One region of the Xenorhabdus sp. Sc-CR9 genome, then DNA from elsewhere that is predicted to be linked to it. Evidence: predicted binding sites of a transcription regulator. Region 1 holds the regulator's gene; each other region holds the start of a gene.
The links. The regulator LexA, encoded in region 1, represses DNA repair genes until DNA is damaged. The targets are predictions, from matches to a motif close to TNCTGTATGTACATACAGNA.
Positions count from the first base shown of each region.

Region 2: AACQ81_RS08505 (DNA translocase FtsK 4TM domain-containing protein) is a predicted target of LexA. The motif match lies at 2,194-2,213, and genes of this name have one in related genera.
Region 3: sulA (SOS-induced cell division inhibitor SulA) is a predicted target of LexA. The motif match lies at 3,120-3,139, and genes of this name have one in related genera.

Region 1 is NZ_CAWQTY010000195.1:3,352-8,410, forward strand. It holds gene AACQ81_RS14280 (hypothetical protein) at 1-24, shown strand, start outside; gene AACQ81_RS14285 (NUDIX hydrolase) at 51-440, shown strand; gene AACQ81_RS14290 (DUF6024 family protein) at 440-1,318, shown strand; gene AACQ81_RS14295 (DMT family transporter) at 1,315-2,208, shown strand; gene zur (zinc uptake transcriptional repressor Zur) at 2,532-3,044, shown strand; gene lexA (transcriptional repressor LexA) at 3,185-3,802, opposite strand; gene AACQ81_RS14310 (diacylglycerol kinase) at 3,921-4,292, opposite strand; gene plsB (glycerol-3-phosphate 1-O-acyltransferase PlsB) at 4,428-5,059, shown strand, end outside.
Region 2 is NZ_CAWQTY010000167.1:78,870-83,928, forward strand. It holds gene AACQ81_RS08505 (DNA translocase FtsK 4TM domain-containing protein) at 1-2,130, opposite strand, end outside; gene lrp (leucine-responsive transcriptional regulator Lrp) at 2,263-2,757, opposite strand; gene trxB (thioredoxin-disulfide reductase) at 3,376-4,335, shown strand; gene cydD (heme ABC transporter permease/ATP-binding protein CydD) at 4,439-5,059, shown strand, end outside.
Region 3 is NZ_CAWQTY010000167.1:9,869-14,927, forward strand. It holds gene yccS (YccS family putative transporter) at 1-1,952, shown strand, start outside; gene AACQ81_RS08255 (TfoX/Sxy family DNA transformation protein) at 2,295-2,918, opposite strand; gene sulA (SOS-induced cell division inhibitor SulA) at 3,159-3,731, shown strand; gene ompA (porin OmpA) at 4,088-5,059, shown strand, end outside.

The DNA.
Region 1 (5,059 bases):
AATACAACCAAAGATTATCTATAAAATAGATTAGAACGAACAGAGGTTTTATGATCAGAAAATGTGCGGCAATAATTATTAACAATAAAAAATTACTTGTAGTCAGGAAACATAAAACCTCCATATACATATCACCTGGTGGTAAAATTGAAGGAAATGAAACTCAAATTGAATGTTTGAACCGTGAGATTCAGGAAGAAATTGGGGTCACATTTATCAATCCAATTCATTTTAGTATCGACTATTCAAAATCAATTTTTGAGGGAGAGTTAATAGAAATTAATTCATGGTTTATCGATATAATCGGAGATCCTTTTCCATGTTCAGAAATAATTGATTTAAAATGGATTACATCAAAAGAAGAAGAAAAAATACAAATAGGAAGTATTTTTAAAGATAGTATTATTCCCAAACTCAAAAACATTGGTTTAATAGAATAATGAATTACCTAGATGACTCGGCTATAAACTCAAAAATTTCAGGGTTTAGTTTTGAAAATAACAGTGATACCAACTACTATAAACAGGTAAGTAAAATTAAAAAAGAAATAAAACAAAACCTTAGGAAACACCTTTGTTTAGAACATGAAGAAATATTTTTGCTGAATAATAGCACTCACTGTTTATTGAATGTCATCTATGGATTAAACATGCATTCGGTTTCTATATCCATTAGAGAAGGTTGCTATATGCCATATAATAATATCACTACTGGATCTTTTCCAAATTCCATACCTCTATTAACCCATATTGACCCTCAGACAGGGATAATTTGTTCACTAAAAAATGCTGACTTCGTTTTAGACGCTGCCCAGTCAATAGGTACTATATGGCATCACAAAGCAGCTATTTCCTCTAAAATAGTATTTTTTCCATTACATAAACATCTGGCTATTCAGTCAGGAATAGGCGTTCTCTGCATTCAAAATAAAGATCATTATCCTGAAATATCTAACATTGCCAAAATATCTGAATCCGGCACTGTTAATCTCAGATCATATAACGATGCTTTGAATAGATGCATAGAACGCCCTGATTTTTTTAATGTTGCTTATTTTGATTTAACAGATAAAGAAGCAAATGAATTAGAGAAAATAGGATTTAAATGTATTACACCTTTACAATCTAAAACTCCATTTGTTGTTTTACAGTCTGATTTTTATTTAGATAAATTACCTTGCAATAAAAAATCCGTTATAACCATGAAAAAAATAGGAACAATGATTTACAGATTTAGTTGCTATAAGAGCGGAGCAATAAATTCAACAGCAGTAAATTGTAATTTTAAATTAATTGATTATATCAAAGAGTTATTATGAACAATGTAAATCATCCAGCCAAAGTAGGCTATCTATTCGCTCTTTTAGGCGGAACCATTCTCAGTTTCGATACCGTATTCATACGAGCCATAAATTTTACCCCAGAACAAATTGCATTCTGGCGTTCTTTTTCCATGTCACTTCCAATGATAATCATTATATTTTTTTCTTTATTCAGAAGAAAAAATAAAATTAAAAAAAATCAAACATACAGTAAATATTTTTTTCTGGCCTCCTTTTTTTATGGTTTATCGGCAATATTATTCCCGGTTTCAGCAATGACAACATCTATCGCAAATATGCTGTTTATAATCAGCACCGCTCCACTTTGGGCTGCGATACTTTCATGGTTTGTCATTAAAGAAATTGTCAGCCGTATGACAATAGTAGCGTTCATTATTTCAATAGCTGGAGTAATTGTTGTAATGTATGGCTCTAACGCTAATCTTTCAGTATCATTCGGTGATATTACCGCTTTATTAACAGCAATATCTATGGCAGCTGCTTTCGTTACTGGACGAATTAGTAAGCAAGATTTATCTTTAACACCTTCCATTGGCGCAATATTTTCTTTTATACTGTTATATTCTTACTTTGATATCAATCTTGATATTTCATTGTTCAATTTTTTTCTAATCTTAATAGAAGGTTCTGTCATTGTATTCTTAGCTCTAACTTTAATTGCTAAATCTTCAAAACTAATACCTTCTTCTCACCTGGGTTTTTTCCTTCTTCTAGAAGCAGTATTTGGCCCAATTTGGATATGGCTTGTTTTTGGAGACAGCCCAAATAATTATACACTTATAGGTGGTGGTATTATTCTGACTGCTTTAATTGCGAATAGTCTACATTCTATCCGATTATTACAGTCAGAAACAGCAAAAAGATAAATTATTCCTAGAAGATAGATTATTTAACATGACTCATCTTCTTTAAAGTTATTTATATCCTAACTCTATGATTGTGAAAAAATTTATTCTGCCTGATATTATTATATATTGGTTTTTTTCTTTTAAGATAAAGAAATTTATTATTTTTATCTTTAATTGGTATGTATCAGTAAATAACGAGTCACACAGTAGCAAGATAATCGACATCTTTTGATACTTATATTTATAACCCAAAGACAGTGAGGTATCGCGTGAATTCCACTCTTAAGCCTAAAACGTGTTAACATCAAAGCTATTAGCATCGTGTAGGTGTGAGAGGTGTAATGGAAATTATCAATCAACAAAAATTACTGGCACAAGCTGAAACAATCTGTCTTTCAAGAGGGGTTCGCTTAACACCCCAACGCCTTGAAATTCTTCGATTAATTACGGAGCAACCCAGTGCAATAAGCGCTTATGATTTGCTGGATTTATTACGCGAAGTCGAACCTCAGGCTAAGCCGCCAACGGTTTACCGTGGGTTAGAATTTTTGCTGGAGCAAGGTTTTATTCACAAAATAGAATCTACAAACAGCTATGTTCTTTGCCATCACTTTGAAGAACCCAGCCATACTTCAGCTATGTTTATCTGTGAATATTGCGGCTCCGTAACTGAAAAGGATGCGAAAGATATTGAATCCGCAATTCAGCAGTTAGCGCAAGGTACAGGGTTCCATTTGAGAAATAGTGTGATAGAAGTCCACGGATTATGCGCTTCCTGCCATGAAATAGATTCCTGTACGGAACGCGATACATGTCAGCACAATCATGCTGTTGAAGAGAAGAAAAAGAAATAAAGATAAGAACCTGCTTGGGCGGTGAGGCGGTCATAGCTGATATTTTCATGTATTCTCAAGTTCCCGCTGAATTCAAATATAACGGGTACTGGAAAAATGACCGCCCCGGAATGGCAAAGTGTAATTATCCGTTTTTACAATCAGAACCAGTCTCCGTTACGAATAACGCCTACTGCCAATCCTTCAATAGTGAAACTCTGTTCGCTCAAATCAACTACAATCGGTGAAAATTCTGGATTTTCAGCGATCAGTTCAATTTTGTTTCCTGTTTGTCTGAAACGCTTCACTGTGACTTCATCTTCAATACGCGCCACAATGACTTGTCCATTATGAACATCCTGTGTTTTATGCACAGCAAGTAAATCTCCGTCCATAATACCGATGTCTTTCATAGACATTCCACTGACACGCAATAGAAAATCAGCACTTGGTTTAAATAATTCAGGATCAACCTTATAGTGACTTTCGATATGTTCCTGAGCTAGCAGTGGCTCGCCAGCAGCAACACGACCGATCAACGGTAATCTCATTCCGTCACCCGGTTCTTCGAGAAGCAAACGGATACCTCTGGATGCACCAGAAATAATCTCTATCACCCCTTTACGCGCCAGCGCTTTTAAATGCTCTTCCGCCGCGTTAGGTGAACGAAAACCAAGACGCGCTGCAATTTCAGCACGTGTCGGTGGCATACCCGTTTGCGAAATATGGTCACGCACTAAGTTATAGACTTGTTGCTGTCTGGCAGTTAATGCTTTCATTTCGCCCCCTGTTTGTTTATACAGTCCAGCTGTGAGTATATACAGGTAAATTCGAATTGGGAACCTGTCAGCACGTAAAAGCAGCTAAATAACGTATTTTAATGAAAAACACGTCGAATCAGCACATAAAATGCGACCAAAGGATTATTCCCCAGATAAACAAGGCCAGAAGTATGGTAAGCAATACAGCCGCTGAACCCATATCTTTCGCACGACCTGATAACTCATGGTATTCACTACCGATACGATCCACTACAGCTTCTATTGCACTATTGAGAATTTCGACAATCACAACCAGCATAACAGCGCTGATAAGCAGGATTCTTTCGACTATGCTGAGGTCCAAAGAAAATGCAATGATAATTGCAAATATGGCAGCAATTGCCTCCTGTCGAAATGCCGCTTCATTTTGCCATGCCGTTTTGATTCCTTTCGCCGAATACCCTGCCGCTTTAATGATGCGGGTCAAACTTGTTGATTGATTTGCCATAGAATTATACTCAATCACTTGGTATTTGTATGGTTATATAATTTTTAGTCTCTATTATTGTCTTATTTCCACAGATCTCAAAATCTGTTTCTGGTATCCTTGCGAGGCATTGCTAACAAGAGGCTTAAAGTCGTTATGTCAGGTTGGCGTAAAATATATTATAAGTTATTGAATTTACCATTAAAATTATTAGTAAAAAGTAAACTTATCCCTACAGATCCCATTGCAGAGCTGCGTCTTGATACGACACGGCCTATTTTGTACGTACTCCCGTACCACTCAAAAACAGACTTATTGACCTTGCGTCAACAATGTCTGGCACAAGATCTGCCGGATCCGTTGAATCCTTTGGAAATTGGTGATGCGCAGCTTCCTAGTTGTGTGTTTATCGATAACGGCCCACGTGTGTTCAGTTGTTATGCACCAAAGCATGAATCTGTGAAGATTTTTCATTCCTATCTGGACTTGCATCACAATAATTCTGATTTGAATATCCAGATGGTGCCAGTTTCCGTAATGTTCGGCCGCTCTCCGGGGCGTGAAGGGCAAGAAGCTAATACAGCACCGCAATTACGTCTGCTAAATGGTGTGCAAAAGTTTTTTGCGATCCTGTGGCTGGGACGAGATAGTTTTGTGCGTTTCTCCACGCCTGTTTCTCTGCGTAAGATGGCAGATGAGCATGGTACAGATGATATCATTGCTAATAAACTCGCCCGTGTTGCCCGGATACATTATTCCCGTCAGCGTCTTGCGGCTGTTGGCCCTCG
Region 2 (5,059 bases), on a different contig from region 1:
CACAGGACCAGGCGAAAATCCAACAACATCTGCTTTGACGCGATAATCATTTAGACGCGATTCAATCAAACGAGAGGTTTGTTCTAGAACAAACATATCGACAGGTTCTTCTTCTATTGGCGGCTTAGCCAAAAGGTCTAAAGAAGGCATAGGTGTTGTTGGTTTCGGCAATGGCTGATCATTGCGCATCAAAAATGGATGGAACAAGCTGTCTTGCTGCGGTTGCTGCGGTTGCTGCGGTTGCTGCGGTTGCTGCGGTTGCTGCGGTTGCTGCGGTTGCTGCGGTTGCTGCGGTTGCTGCGCAAGAGTATGCTGAATTCCCGATTCATGGGAAGCAGGGGCAGGAACTATTTTTTTCTCCTGAGTCTCTTGTTGAATCAATGGCTCTGGTACTCTGAATGCAGGCTCAGTTGATTCAGATTTATCAAGATCATCAACCTGAGGAGAATAATTTAACTCAGCTCCTTCATCTTGTTCTGAAATGTGTGTTGAAATAACAGGTTGGTTCATTTGATAACGCTCACTCTGCTGTTGCTCAAATGCCATTCGCAGCGCTTCTTCCTGCTGCGCTTCCTGTTCATCTACACTATTTTCCAGATTATTCTGTTCTGTAAATACAGTTACTGTTGGTTGCCGATATAAAGATACAGCTTCCTCGCGTGCTTCTCTACTTTCTGTCTCAAAATTATTGCCATAACGTTCACGTTGTTGTTCAAGAAATTGCTGACGCAACATATTTTGCTGTTGCTCATCCATGTCTTGTTCATGAGTTTCTGCGATCAGTTCATTCTGCTTTTCTTTTTCTTCCCGTTGCAGATGTTCCGCCAAACGATGAGAAGGCACTTTAATACCATACAATTCACGACGTGTAGGTATCCTGACAGGATTAGGGCGTGGCATTTCAGGGCCAATACCCTGTTTAATCTGAGGATTTTTCGTTATAGCAGAAATGCCGGCAATATCCGCAACCGTATTTTTCAGGTTGGTACTGTCAGTATCAGCAATAACTGACGAAAGATTGTCTGGTTCTGAATTTGATTGATAATCGTTTGGTAATTCAAATAAATAACGAACAGACTCTTCCTCTTGCTCATCTTTTGCATTATGCGTTATTTCAGTTTGTACAGGTTCTGACGAAGTTGCCCCTGGTTGTATTACTGATTGCGGTATGTGTTCATCACTGCTACTGCTGAATGATTGCTCAGGCATTTCTGGTAACACAGTTTGTGTTGGTACTGTCTGTACGGAGATATGCTCAGGAGAACTCTTTTCCTGTGTTTTCTCAATAAATTCTGTTTTAGAGGAAGTTGAAGCAGTAGGTAATGCTGAATCTGTATTTGCTAATTCAATTACTGTTGGAGCAGTCAACAACACATCATCTTCGTCTGCGCTTACCGCTTCTGTTTCAATCGTTGTCTCAGCCAGTTCATTTTGGTCAATATGTTCGGCTCGTTGATGCTCACTGGTTGAATATTCATCTTCCAACTCATTACGGTCATATTCTGATGCATTACGACTGCGGTTTACCATAAAACTTATAGAATCCAGAATGATTGCACCAATCTTTTCTGCAATGGTGAGCCATGACCAACCCGTAAACAAAATAAAACCAACCGCCCAAATACCAAGCAGGGCTAATGTTGCACTAAGTATATTGAACCAAGGCAGAATCGCATTACTGAATAAATTACCCACAACACCACCGGCAGCAAAATCATCCAAATCATCAATATTGAGTGCTGCCAAGCCACATGAAGTCAGTACCAAGGCTAAAGCGCCGATAACACGTAATGCGAGGGTAAAAAAATCAACGTACTCTTGCCTATCTTTCTGACGGAAAGCATTCCAACAACCTAAAAACATTAACGGCGGGACTGCATAGGCAAGAATACCAAATGCCGAGAACAGCGTGTCTGACAACCAGGCACCTACGCTTCCACCCCAATTGTGGATGGGTTCATGCCATGAAGTTTGTGACCAGCTTGGATCGGATGGGTGAAAGCTAATGAGCGTTATCATCAAGTACACAGCACAAATAGCAATTACCAACAGAACGGCTTCCAGAAGCCGGCGGCCACTGCTTATTTTCTTTAACTTAACACGTTTGTCTTCTGTATATTCCTGGTTCAAGAAAGACTCTCCAGGTTTTCCTGTTGATTAAACGGAACAACGCTGAGGATAGCTCAGCGTTGAAACTGTATGCATAAACAGGAGTGTACCTAAGTTTTTCCTGTTTTGCATCTGTACATTTTAGACAAAAGCTTAACGAGTCTTAATCACTAGGCGATTACTCTGTTTCACTTCTTCCATAACGACATAAGTACGCGTATCGTTAACCCCCGGAAGACGCAACAGGGTTTCACCGAGTAATTTACGATATGCGGACATATCTGGTACGCGCGTTTTCAGCAAGTAGTCAAAATCACCAGAGACCAAATGACATTCTTGGATTTCTTCTAATTTCTGGACAGCCGTATTGAATTGTTCAAACACATCTGTTGCTCCACGGTTCAGCGTAATTTCAACGAATACCAGCAACGATGCATCCAGATAGTGAGGATTCAGCAAAGCTGTATAACCAGAGATAAAGCCCTGGCGCTCCAAACGACGTACACGTTCCAGACAAGGTGTCGGTGACAGACCAACACGTTTGGATAACTCCACGTTAGAAATACGACCGTCTTTTTGCAACTCATTAAGGATATTGCGATCTATACGATCAAGATCTTTTCCTGGACGCTTCTTATTATCAATCATCTTATTGCTCTCTCTCTATATTCCTACACCCATAACTTTTCCCTATCTCTTTGAAGCAACTGAGCTGGAAAAGATGTCTTCAAAGGTAAAGCCCAATCTGTAACCAAGTTTTGAGGCCTACTACAATTTCCCAGTATGTGGTTTTCCAGCGTTCGATTAACCAGAACACCATTTTCCAGTATATTATCTCCCAAAACACAATGTCTTTCAGAAAGTAGCTTAACGGCAATTTTTAATATTCTATGAGAAAATTATCCACCTCAATTTGTCTATTCTATAGAAACAATTGATTAGCGAGGTAGATAATTATCTCTTACACAGATGTTTTCGCAAATGCACAGCCGATTGTCAAAGTAAATGAGCGAAAACCAGAACAACATACCAAACAAATTTTCAGTAAGACGTTCAAATAACTGGTTTCATATCTTAAATGTATAAATGATGTTCGATTCAGAAGGTTAAACAATTCCCCCTTACATTTCGATCACATCATAGTTACTATCTATCGGTAAAATCGTTAATAACATGAATATTTTATCTGATAATCGCTTTTTTTAACTTATTATTTCTCCTACAATCCCTAAATTCGCAATATGAGATAATGGAAATGAGGTATTCATGAGCACAGCCAAACACAGTAAACTCATCATTCTTGGCTCAGGTCCTGCTGGTTATACCGCTGCCGTTTATGCAGCCCGCGCTAATCTAAATCCGGTTCTCATTACTGGGATTGAAAAAGGCGGCCAATTGACCACCACGACTGAGGTTGAAAACTGGCCCGGTGATCCTGAAGGGCTTACTGGTCCAGACTTGATGGAGCGTATGTTCCAGCATGCTGAGAAATTTCAAACTGAGATGATTTCTGACCATATTAAGAAAGTTGATTTCTCAAACAAACCACTCCGTTTATATGGGGATGATCAGGAATATACTTGTGATGCGTTGATCATAGCGACAGGTGCTTCTGCCCGTTATCTAGGATTGCCTTCCGAAGAAGCTTTCAAAGGCCGGGGTGTATCCGCTTGTGCAACATGTGATGGTTTTTTCTATCGCAAACAGAAAGTTGCCGTCGTTGGTGGTGGTAATACGGCTGTTGAAGAAGCACTTTATTTGGCAAACATTGCCTCTGAAGTCCACTTGATTCACCGCCGTGATACTTTCCGTTCAGAAAAAATCTTGATAGACCGTATGATGGAAAAAGTGAAAAGCGGTAATATCATTCTGCATATCGATCGAACTTTGGATGAAGTTCAGGGTGACGATATGGGGGTTACGGGGGTCCGCCTTCGCGATACGAAAAGCAGCAATACCGAAGAACTGGATGTCGCTGGTGTTTTCATCGCCATCGGTCATAGCCCAAATACAGGTATCTTTGACGGGCAGCTTGAACTGGAAAATGGATATATCAAAGTCCAGTCTGGATTGCACGGTAATGCTACCCAAACCTCCATTCCGGGCATTTTTGCCGCCGGAGATGTGATGGATCATATATATCGTCAAGCAATCACTTCCGCCGGTACAGGCTGTATGGCTGCGCTGGATGCTGAACGTTTTCTTGATGGTTTGGCAACCAAGTAATCCATCCTCCTTAAAAGCGCTATTTCAATAGCGCTTTTAAATAAGTAACATAAGGTTTGTTTTGATATTTCGTATCATCACCTGCTAATCAGAAATTTTTCTTATGGACAAAACAAGACAATCTGAACTTGTTCGATGGCTGAGACAACAAAGTGCCCCAGCCCGACGGTGGCTTCGTCTATCCATGATACTAGGGCTGATCGGTGGATTACTGATCATTTCTCAAGCCTGGCTTTTAGCCTCAATCCTTCAAGCCCTGATTATGGATAATGTTCCCCGTGAAAACCTCATCAATCAGTTTCTGATGCTGGTAGCTGCCTTTATATTTCGTGCAATCATCAATGCCGTCCGGGAACGTGTGGGTTTTATCTGTGGCAAAGTTGTACGCCAGCAAATTCGCAGTATGGTTTTAGATAAATTGGAAAAGTTGGGACCAGTATGGGTTAAGGGGAAACCAGCCGGCAGTTGGGCGACCATTATTCTGGAACAAATCGAAGATATGCAGGATTTCTATTCTCGCTACCTGCCCCAAATGACTCTGGCCGCCATGATCCCAATGTTAATTCTGATTACCGTGTTTCCGGTTAATTGGGCAGCTGGGTTGATTTTGCTTGTGACCGCACCATTGATTCCCCTATTTATGGCTCTGGTAGGATTAGGTGCAGCAGATGCTAACCAACGAAATTTTGTTGCACTCAGCCGTTTAAGCGGCAACTTCCTCGAT
Region 3 (5,059 bases), on a different contig from region 1:
TCTTAATTTCTTTCTTTGTTGCTTCCGCTTCTATTACACTATTATTCCCTTATCCGTGGTTTTTCATTTTTGGATTGGCTATCTCCACTTGTGGCTTTATCTTGCTTGGTGCATTAGGGCAACGTTATGCCACGATCGCATTTGGTGCTTTGCTGATTGCCATTTATACCATGCTTGGCTCGTCAATATTTCCTATCTGGTATCAGCAGCCAGTATTACTGCTCATCGGCGCAATCTGGTATAATTTGCTGACATTAACAGGTCATCTGATATTTCCGATACGTCCTTTGCAGGAAAATCTGGCTCGCTGTTATCAACAACTTTCATCTTACCTTTACGCCAAAGCCGCCCTGTTTGATCCCGATACTGAAACCGAAGAATACAAACAATCTATGTTTGATGTTGCCATATCAAACAGTGTGTTGGTAACAACACTCAATCAGGCCAAACTCTCTTTATTAAGTCGTTTGAAAGGAGATCGGGGACAAAAAGGCACACGTCATACGTTGCATTATTATTTTGTTGCTCAAGATATTCATGAGCGCGCCAGTTCATCTCATGTACAGTATCAAAAACTAAAGGAAATTTTTCGTCACAGCGACATTATGTTTCGTATTCAACGGTTGCTTTCTATGCAGGCTAAAGCGAGTGAGCAGGTTTCACAATCGATTATTCTGCATAAGCGATATCAACATAATCCGCGTTTTGAAAATGCGTTCAACTATCTTGAAAGTTCCCTAGAGAGTTTGAAAAATCAGCAATGTGCTGATACCAAAATTGTAGCATTTGACAATCTACTGAAAAATTTACGGGCGATTGACGCTCAATTGGCAGGACTTCGTTCTGACCAGCATATTCTTTCCCAAAACGCTTCTCAAAACGACAAACAACAAGAAGAAACGAATTTATCTGACGAAACCTTAACTGGTTGGCGGGATGCATGGTTTAAGATCAGCAGTAATTTGACGCCAAAGTCTGCCCTATTCCGCCATGCTATTCGGATGTCTGCTCTTCTATGTACTGGCTATGCCATAATTCAACTATTTGATTTACAAAGAGGCTATTGGATTTTACTAACAAGTTTGTTCGTCTGCCAGCCCAACTATAGTGCTACTCGCCGTCGTCTGGCACTGCGGGTTACTGGCACATTGGCAGGTATTTTACTTGGCCTGCCAATCCTTTATTTTGTGCCTTCTATCGAAGGGCAATTAGTGTTGATTGTTATTTCAGGTGTACTATTCTTTGCTTTTCGCAACAGCCAATATACTCATGCAACACTATTCATCACACTATTAGTGTTACTCAGTTTTAATTTATTAGGTGAAGGTTTTGAAGTTGCATTACCAAGAATTATCGACACATTGATAGGTTGCGGTATCGCTCTGCTTGCAGTCAGTTTCATCTGGCCGGATTGGAAGTTCCGTCAATTGCCACAAGTGATAAACCGAACCGTAAGCGCTAATTGCCGTTATCTCAATGCAATTTTGATACAATATCATCAAGGTAAAAGTAACAGTCTGGATTATCGCATTGCTCGCCGTGTTGCTCATAATTGTGATGCTGAATTAGCATCAGTAATCTCAAATATGGCGTCGGAGCCAAAAAGCTATCGTATTTCTCAAGAGGTTGAATTTCGTTTGCTATGCCTTAACCATACAATGCTGAGTTATATTTCTGCATTAGGTGCCCATCGTGACAAACTCAATGATCCTGCAATTTTGGATATTCTCAACGATGCAATCTCCCATGTTGAATCTATATTAAAACAAAACCTGAATGATGATAACTCTGTGCAATCCATTGCAAACCAATTAATTGAAAGGATCAATTTCATCCCTTCTGATAGCAATGGCAAAGCTCAGCTTGTGTTACAGCAAGTAAGATTACTGATTGAGCTTTTACCTGAATTAGTGAGTTTGATAAAACAAGTTAGTGAACAAGAACCATACTAAAAAACTATACCTATCATATTTCAAGTTACAGCTTGATTGGTCATACTGTAACTTGGAATTTCATCACAAATCCATTGTCTAATAATGATATAAATAAATATTACCTTGTTATTCAAAACAAAATAGATAAATGGTTATAAACATTAACAATACAAGTATGCATTTTTGATATTGGTTACATGTAAAACACTCTGGCACGATTAAAAAACCTGAATCAGAGAACGATTATCTATTCTAAAATCAGAAGAAATACACGACAAAGTTATTAACATTTTCATTAAATACGAATGCTAAATTTACAAGCAATAGGGGCCAATGCCCCTATTCATCAAATATCACTCATTACGAGCGGTAATCTGAATTCTGGTGAATTAATTCACTATGCCAACTGATTAATTCATCACGTAATTGCTCTGGTAATACTGCGACATGACATCCTTCTATTGCACCTGCTAAAGCAAGCAGTAAACTGACATTTGTTTTTTTCCTGTGCTGCTGTAATTTTAGATAAGTTGCTTTTGCTCCTAACATCCGTAATTCTTCTACTTTAGAAATACCAACTTTCCATAATTGTCTCTCTAATACTATCCCTAAATTAGGAAGATCTTTTAGTCTGAGCGGCATTTTCTGTCTATCAATAATTTCTTCTCTAGTATAGATATAAGCCAGATTCACATATTCAAACAATTGTTTTTGATCTTGCCAAAGTGATTCATTAACACGGTAATAACGCAAAGCAACAGGTATCCCTCTTTTTGAATAAATAAATTTTTCCATCCCTCTCGCTCTAAATAATACCTCAGCGTGACTATTCCCTCGTAAATAAAGTTCCCCATCGGAACTAATGGCAAATAAAACACCATTAATCAGCAGCCCGATGCCACCAAATTGAGATTTTTTCTTAATTTTTCCCAGTGAAGATACACCATGTTGCAATTGAGCAAAACGAGCTCCAGATAAAAGCATTTTTATCACTCCATGAATCACATTCCAATGTAATGTTTAATCATGCCTTCTATTAATAAAATAGATAACAAGAACAATTAATTAAAACCATACGCAAACTATTTCCAACTGCCAATCGTTAAGTAGGAAAAATCTTAATTTCTGTGAATTTTTGCGAAGCGCTTTGAAAAAAATAGGCTTGCTTTTAATCAAATAGCGTTATACTGTATAAATATACAGTTCATCATAGTGAGGAATATTATGAGCACTCAATCAGAGTGGGAATATTTCACTAAGCAGAAAACAGCAGTGGCTACCACAACAGTAAAAAAGCATAAAACAGATAAAGCAATGGTTGGAATGACTGTGAAAAAACTGTCTTTTGTTAAACCTTCTCACAGCTCTTCACTGACTGTGAAAGGTCTGGTCAGTGAGCTGATATACAATGAACACCAGTCTGCCATTAATCACATCCTTCTTCCTTTATTACATCGATCCGGAAATGAAGACAGGTGGTTACTTTGGGTAACACCCGATAAGAGATTAAGCCGTCAATGGTTAATAAGTTCCGGCCTTCCTATAAATAAGGTCGTCCAGCTAAATCAAATCCATCCCATTGCGTCAATCGATGCCATGGAAAAAGCGTTGGCAAGTGGAAACTATAGTGTGGTATTGGGTTGGTTACCTGAATTGTCTGAATATGAAGTTAATAAATTACAATTGGCTGCGCAAAAAGGCATGGCTCTCGGCCTCATTATGCGTCCCCAAAATCAGGCACATCAATTTATATCACAGCCGTGTAAATTACAAATACACACAAATTACTATCATTGACGAAAATTAGGATTTATCCCAATATTTTTTATAAAAAATAAGCTACCAATTGATAGTTATTCTTATTTATAGTGAAAATCAACATATTAATATGAATTTAACTGTAAATATTCGTCAAAAATATTCACGTTATGTCAGTCTATAATTGAAAATTCTGTGCAATGAATCACAGTGTACTTGTAACTTTTTAAGTTCGTTGTAGACTTTACAAAGTTTAGGGAATTGTACTTACCGCCCTTATATTTAAGGACGCATCTCCTGAGATAAGTATAGTTACCTAACAAAACATTTTAACCAATGGCTAATAATAAGGCTTTCAAGGCCAATTGCCTATTTGGATGATAACGAGGCGTAAAATGAAGAAGACAGCTATCGCAGTAGCAGTGGCAGTGGCAGCTTTCGCAACTGCTGCTCAAGCAGCTCCAAAGGATAATACTTGGTATACCGGTGCTAAGCTGGGTTGGTCTCAATACCATGACGTAAACTTCTACGGTCATGGTTATGATACCCGCATTGGTAACGGCTCTACTCACAAAAGTCAGTTAGGTGCAGGTGCCTATGTCGGTTATCAGGCAAACCCATATCTGGGCTTTGAACTGGGTTATGACTGGTTAGGTCGCATGGCTTATAAAGGCAGCGTTAATAACGGTGCTTTCCGTGCTCAAGGCATTCAATTGACCACTAAACTAAGCTATCCAGTGATGGACAATCTGGATGTTTATACTCGCCTTGGTGGTATGGTATGGCGTGCGGATTCTTCTGCGACTTACAATGCAAATGCAGTCGAAGGAACTGGTGATAAAGGCCAGCGCAGACTGAAAGACCACGATACGGGTATTTCTCCTCTGGCTGCGATTGGTGTTGAATACGCACTGACTAAAAATCTGGCAACCCGTCTGGATTACCAATGGGTTAACAACATCGGTGATGCAACTTCTGTTGGTGCCCGCCCGGATAATGGTCTGCTGAGTGTCGGTGTTTCTTACCGTTTCGGTCAAGATGAAGCTGCCCCAGTCGTTGTACCAGTGGCTCCTGCTCCAGTGATCCCTGCGCCTATTGTTGAAAACAAGAACTTCACTCTGCGTTCTGACGTTCTGTTCAATTTCAACAAATCAACACTGAAGCAAGAAGGTAAACAAGAACTGGATAACCTCTACAATCAACTGGCTAATATCGACCCAACTCAAGGCAATGTTCTGGTAATTGGTTACACCGACCGTATCGGCAGCCAGAATTTTAACCTGCCACTGTCTCAAAAACGTGCTCAATCCGTTGTAGACTATTTGGTTGCTAAAGGCATCCCTGCCGGCAGTATCCAAGCAGAAGGT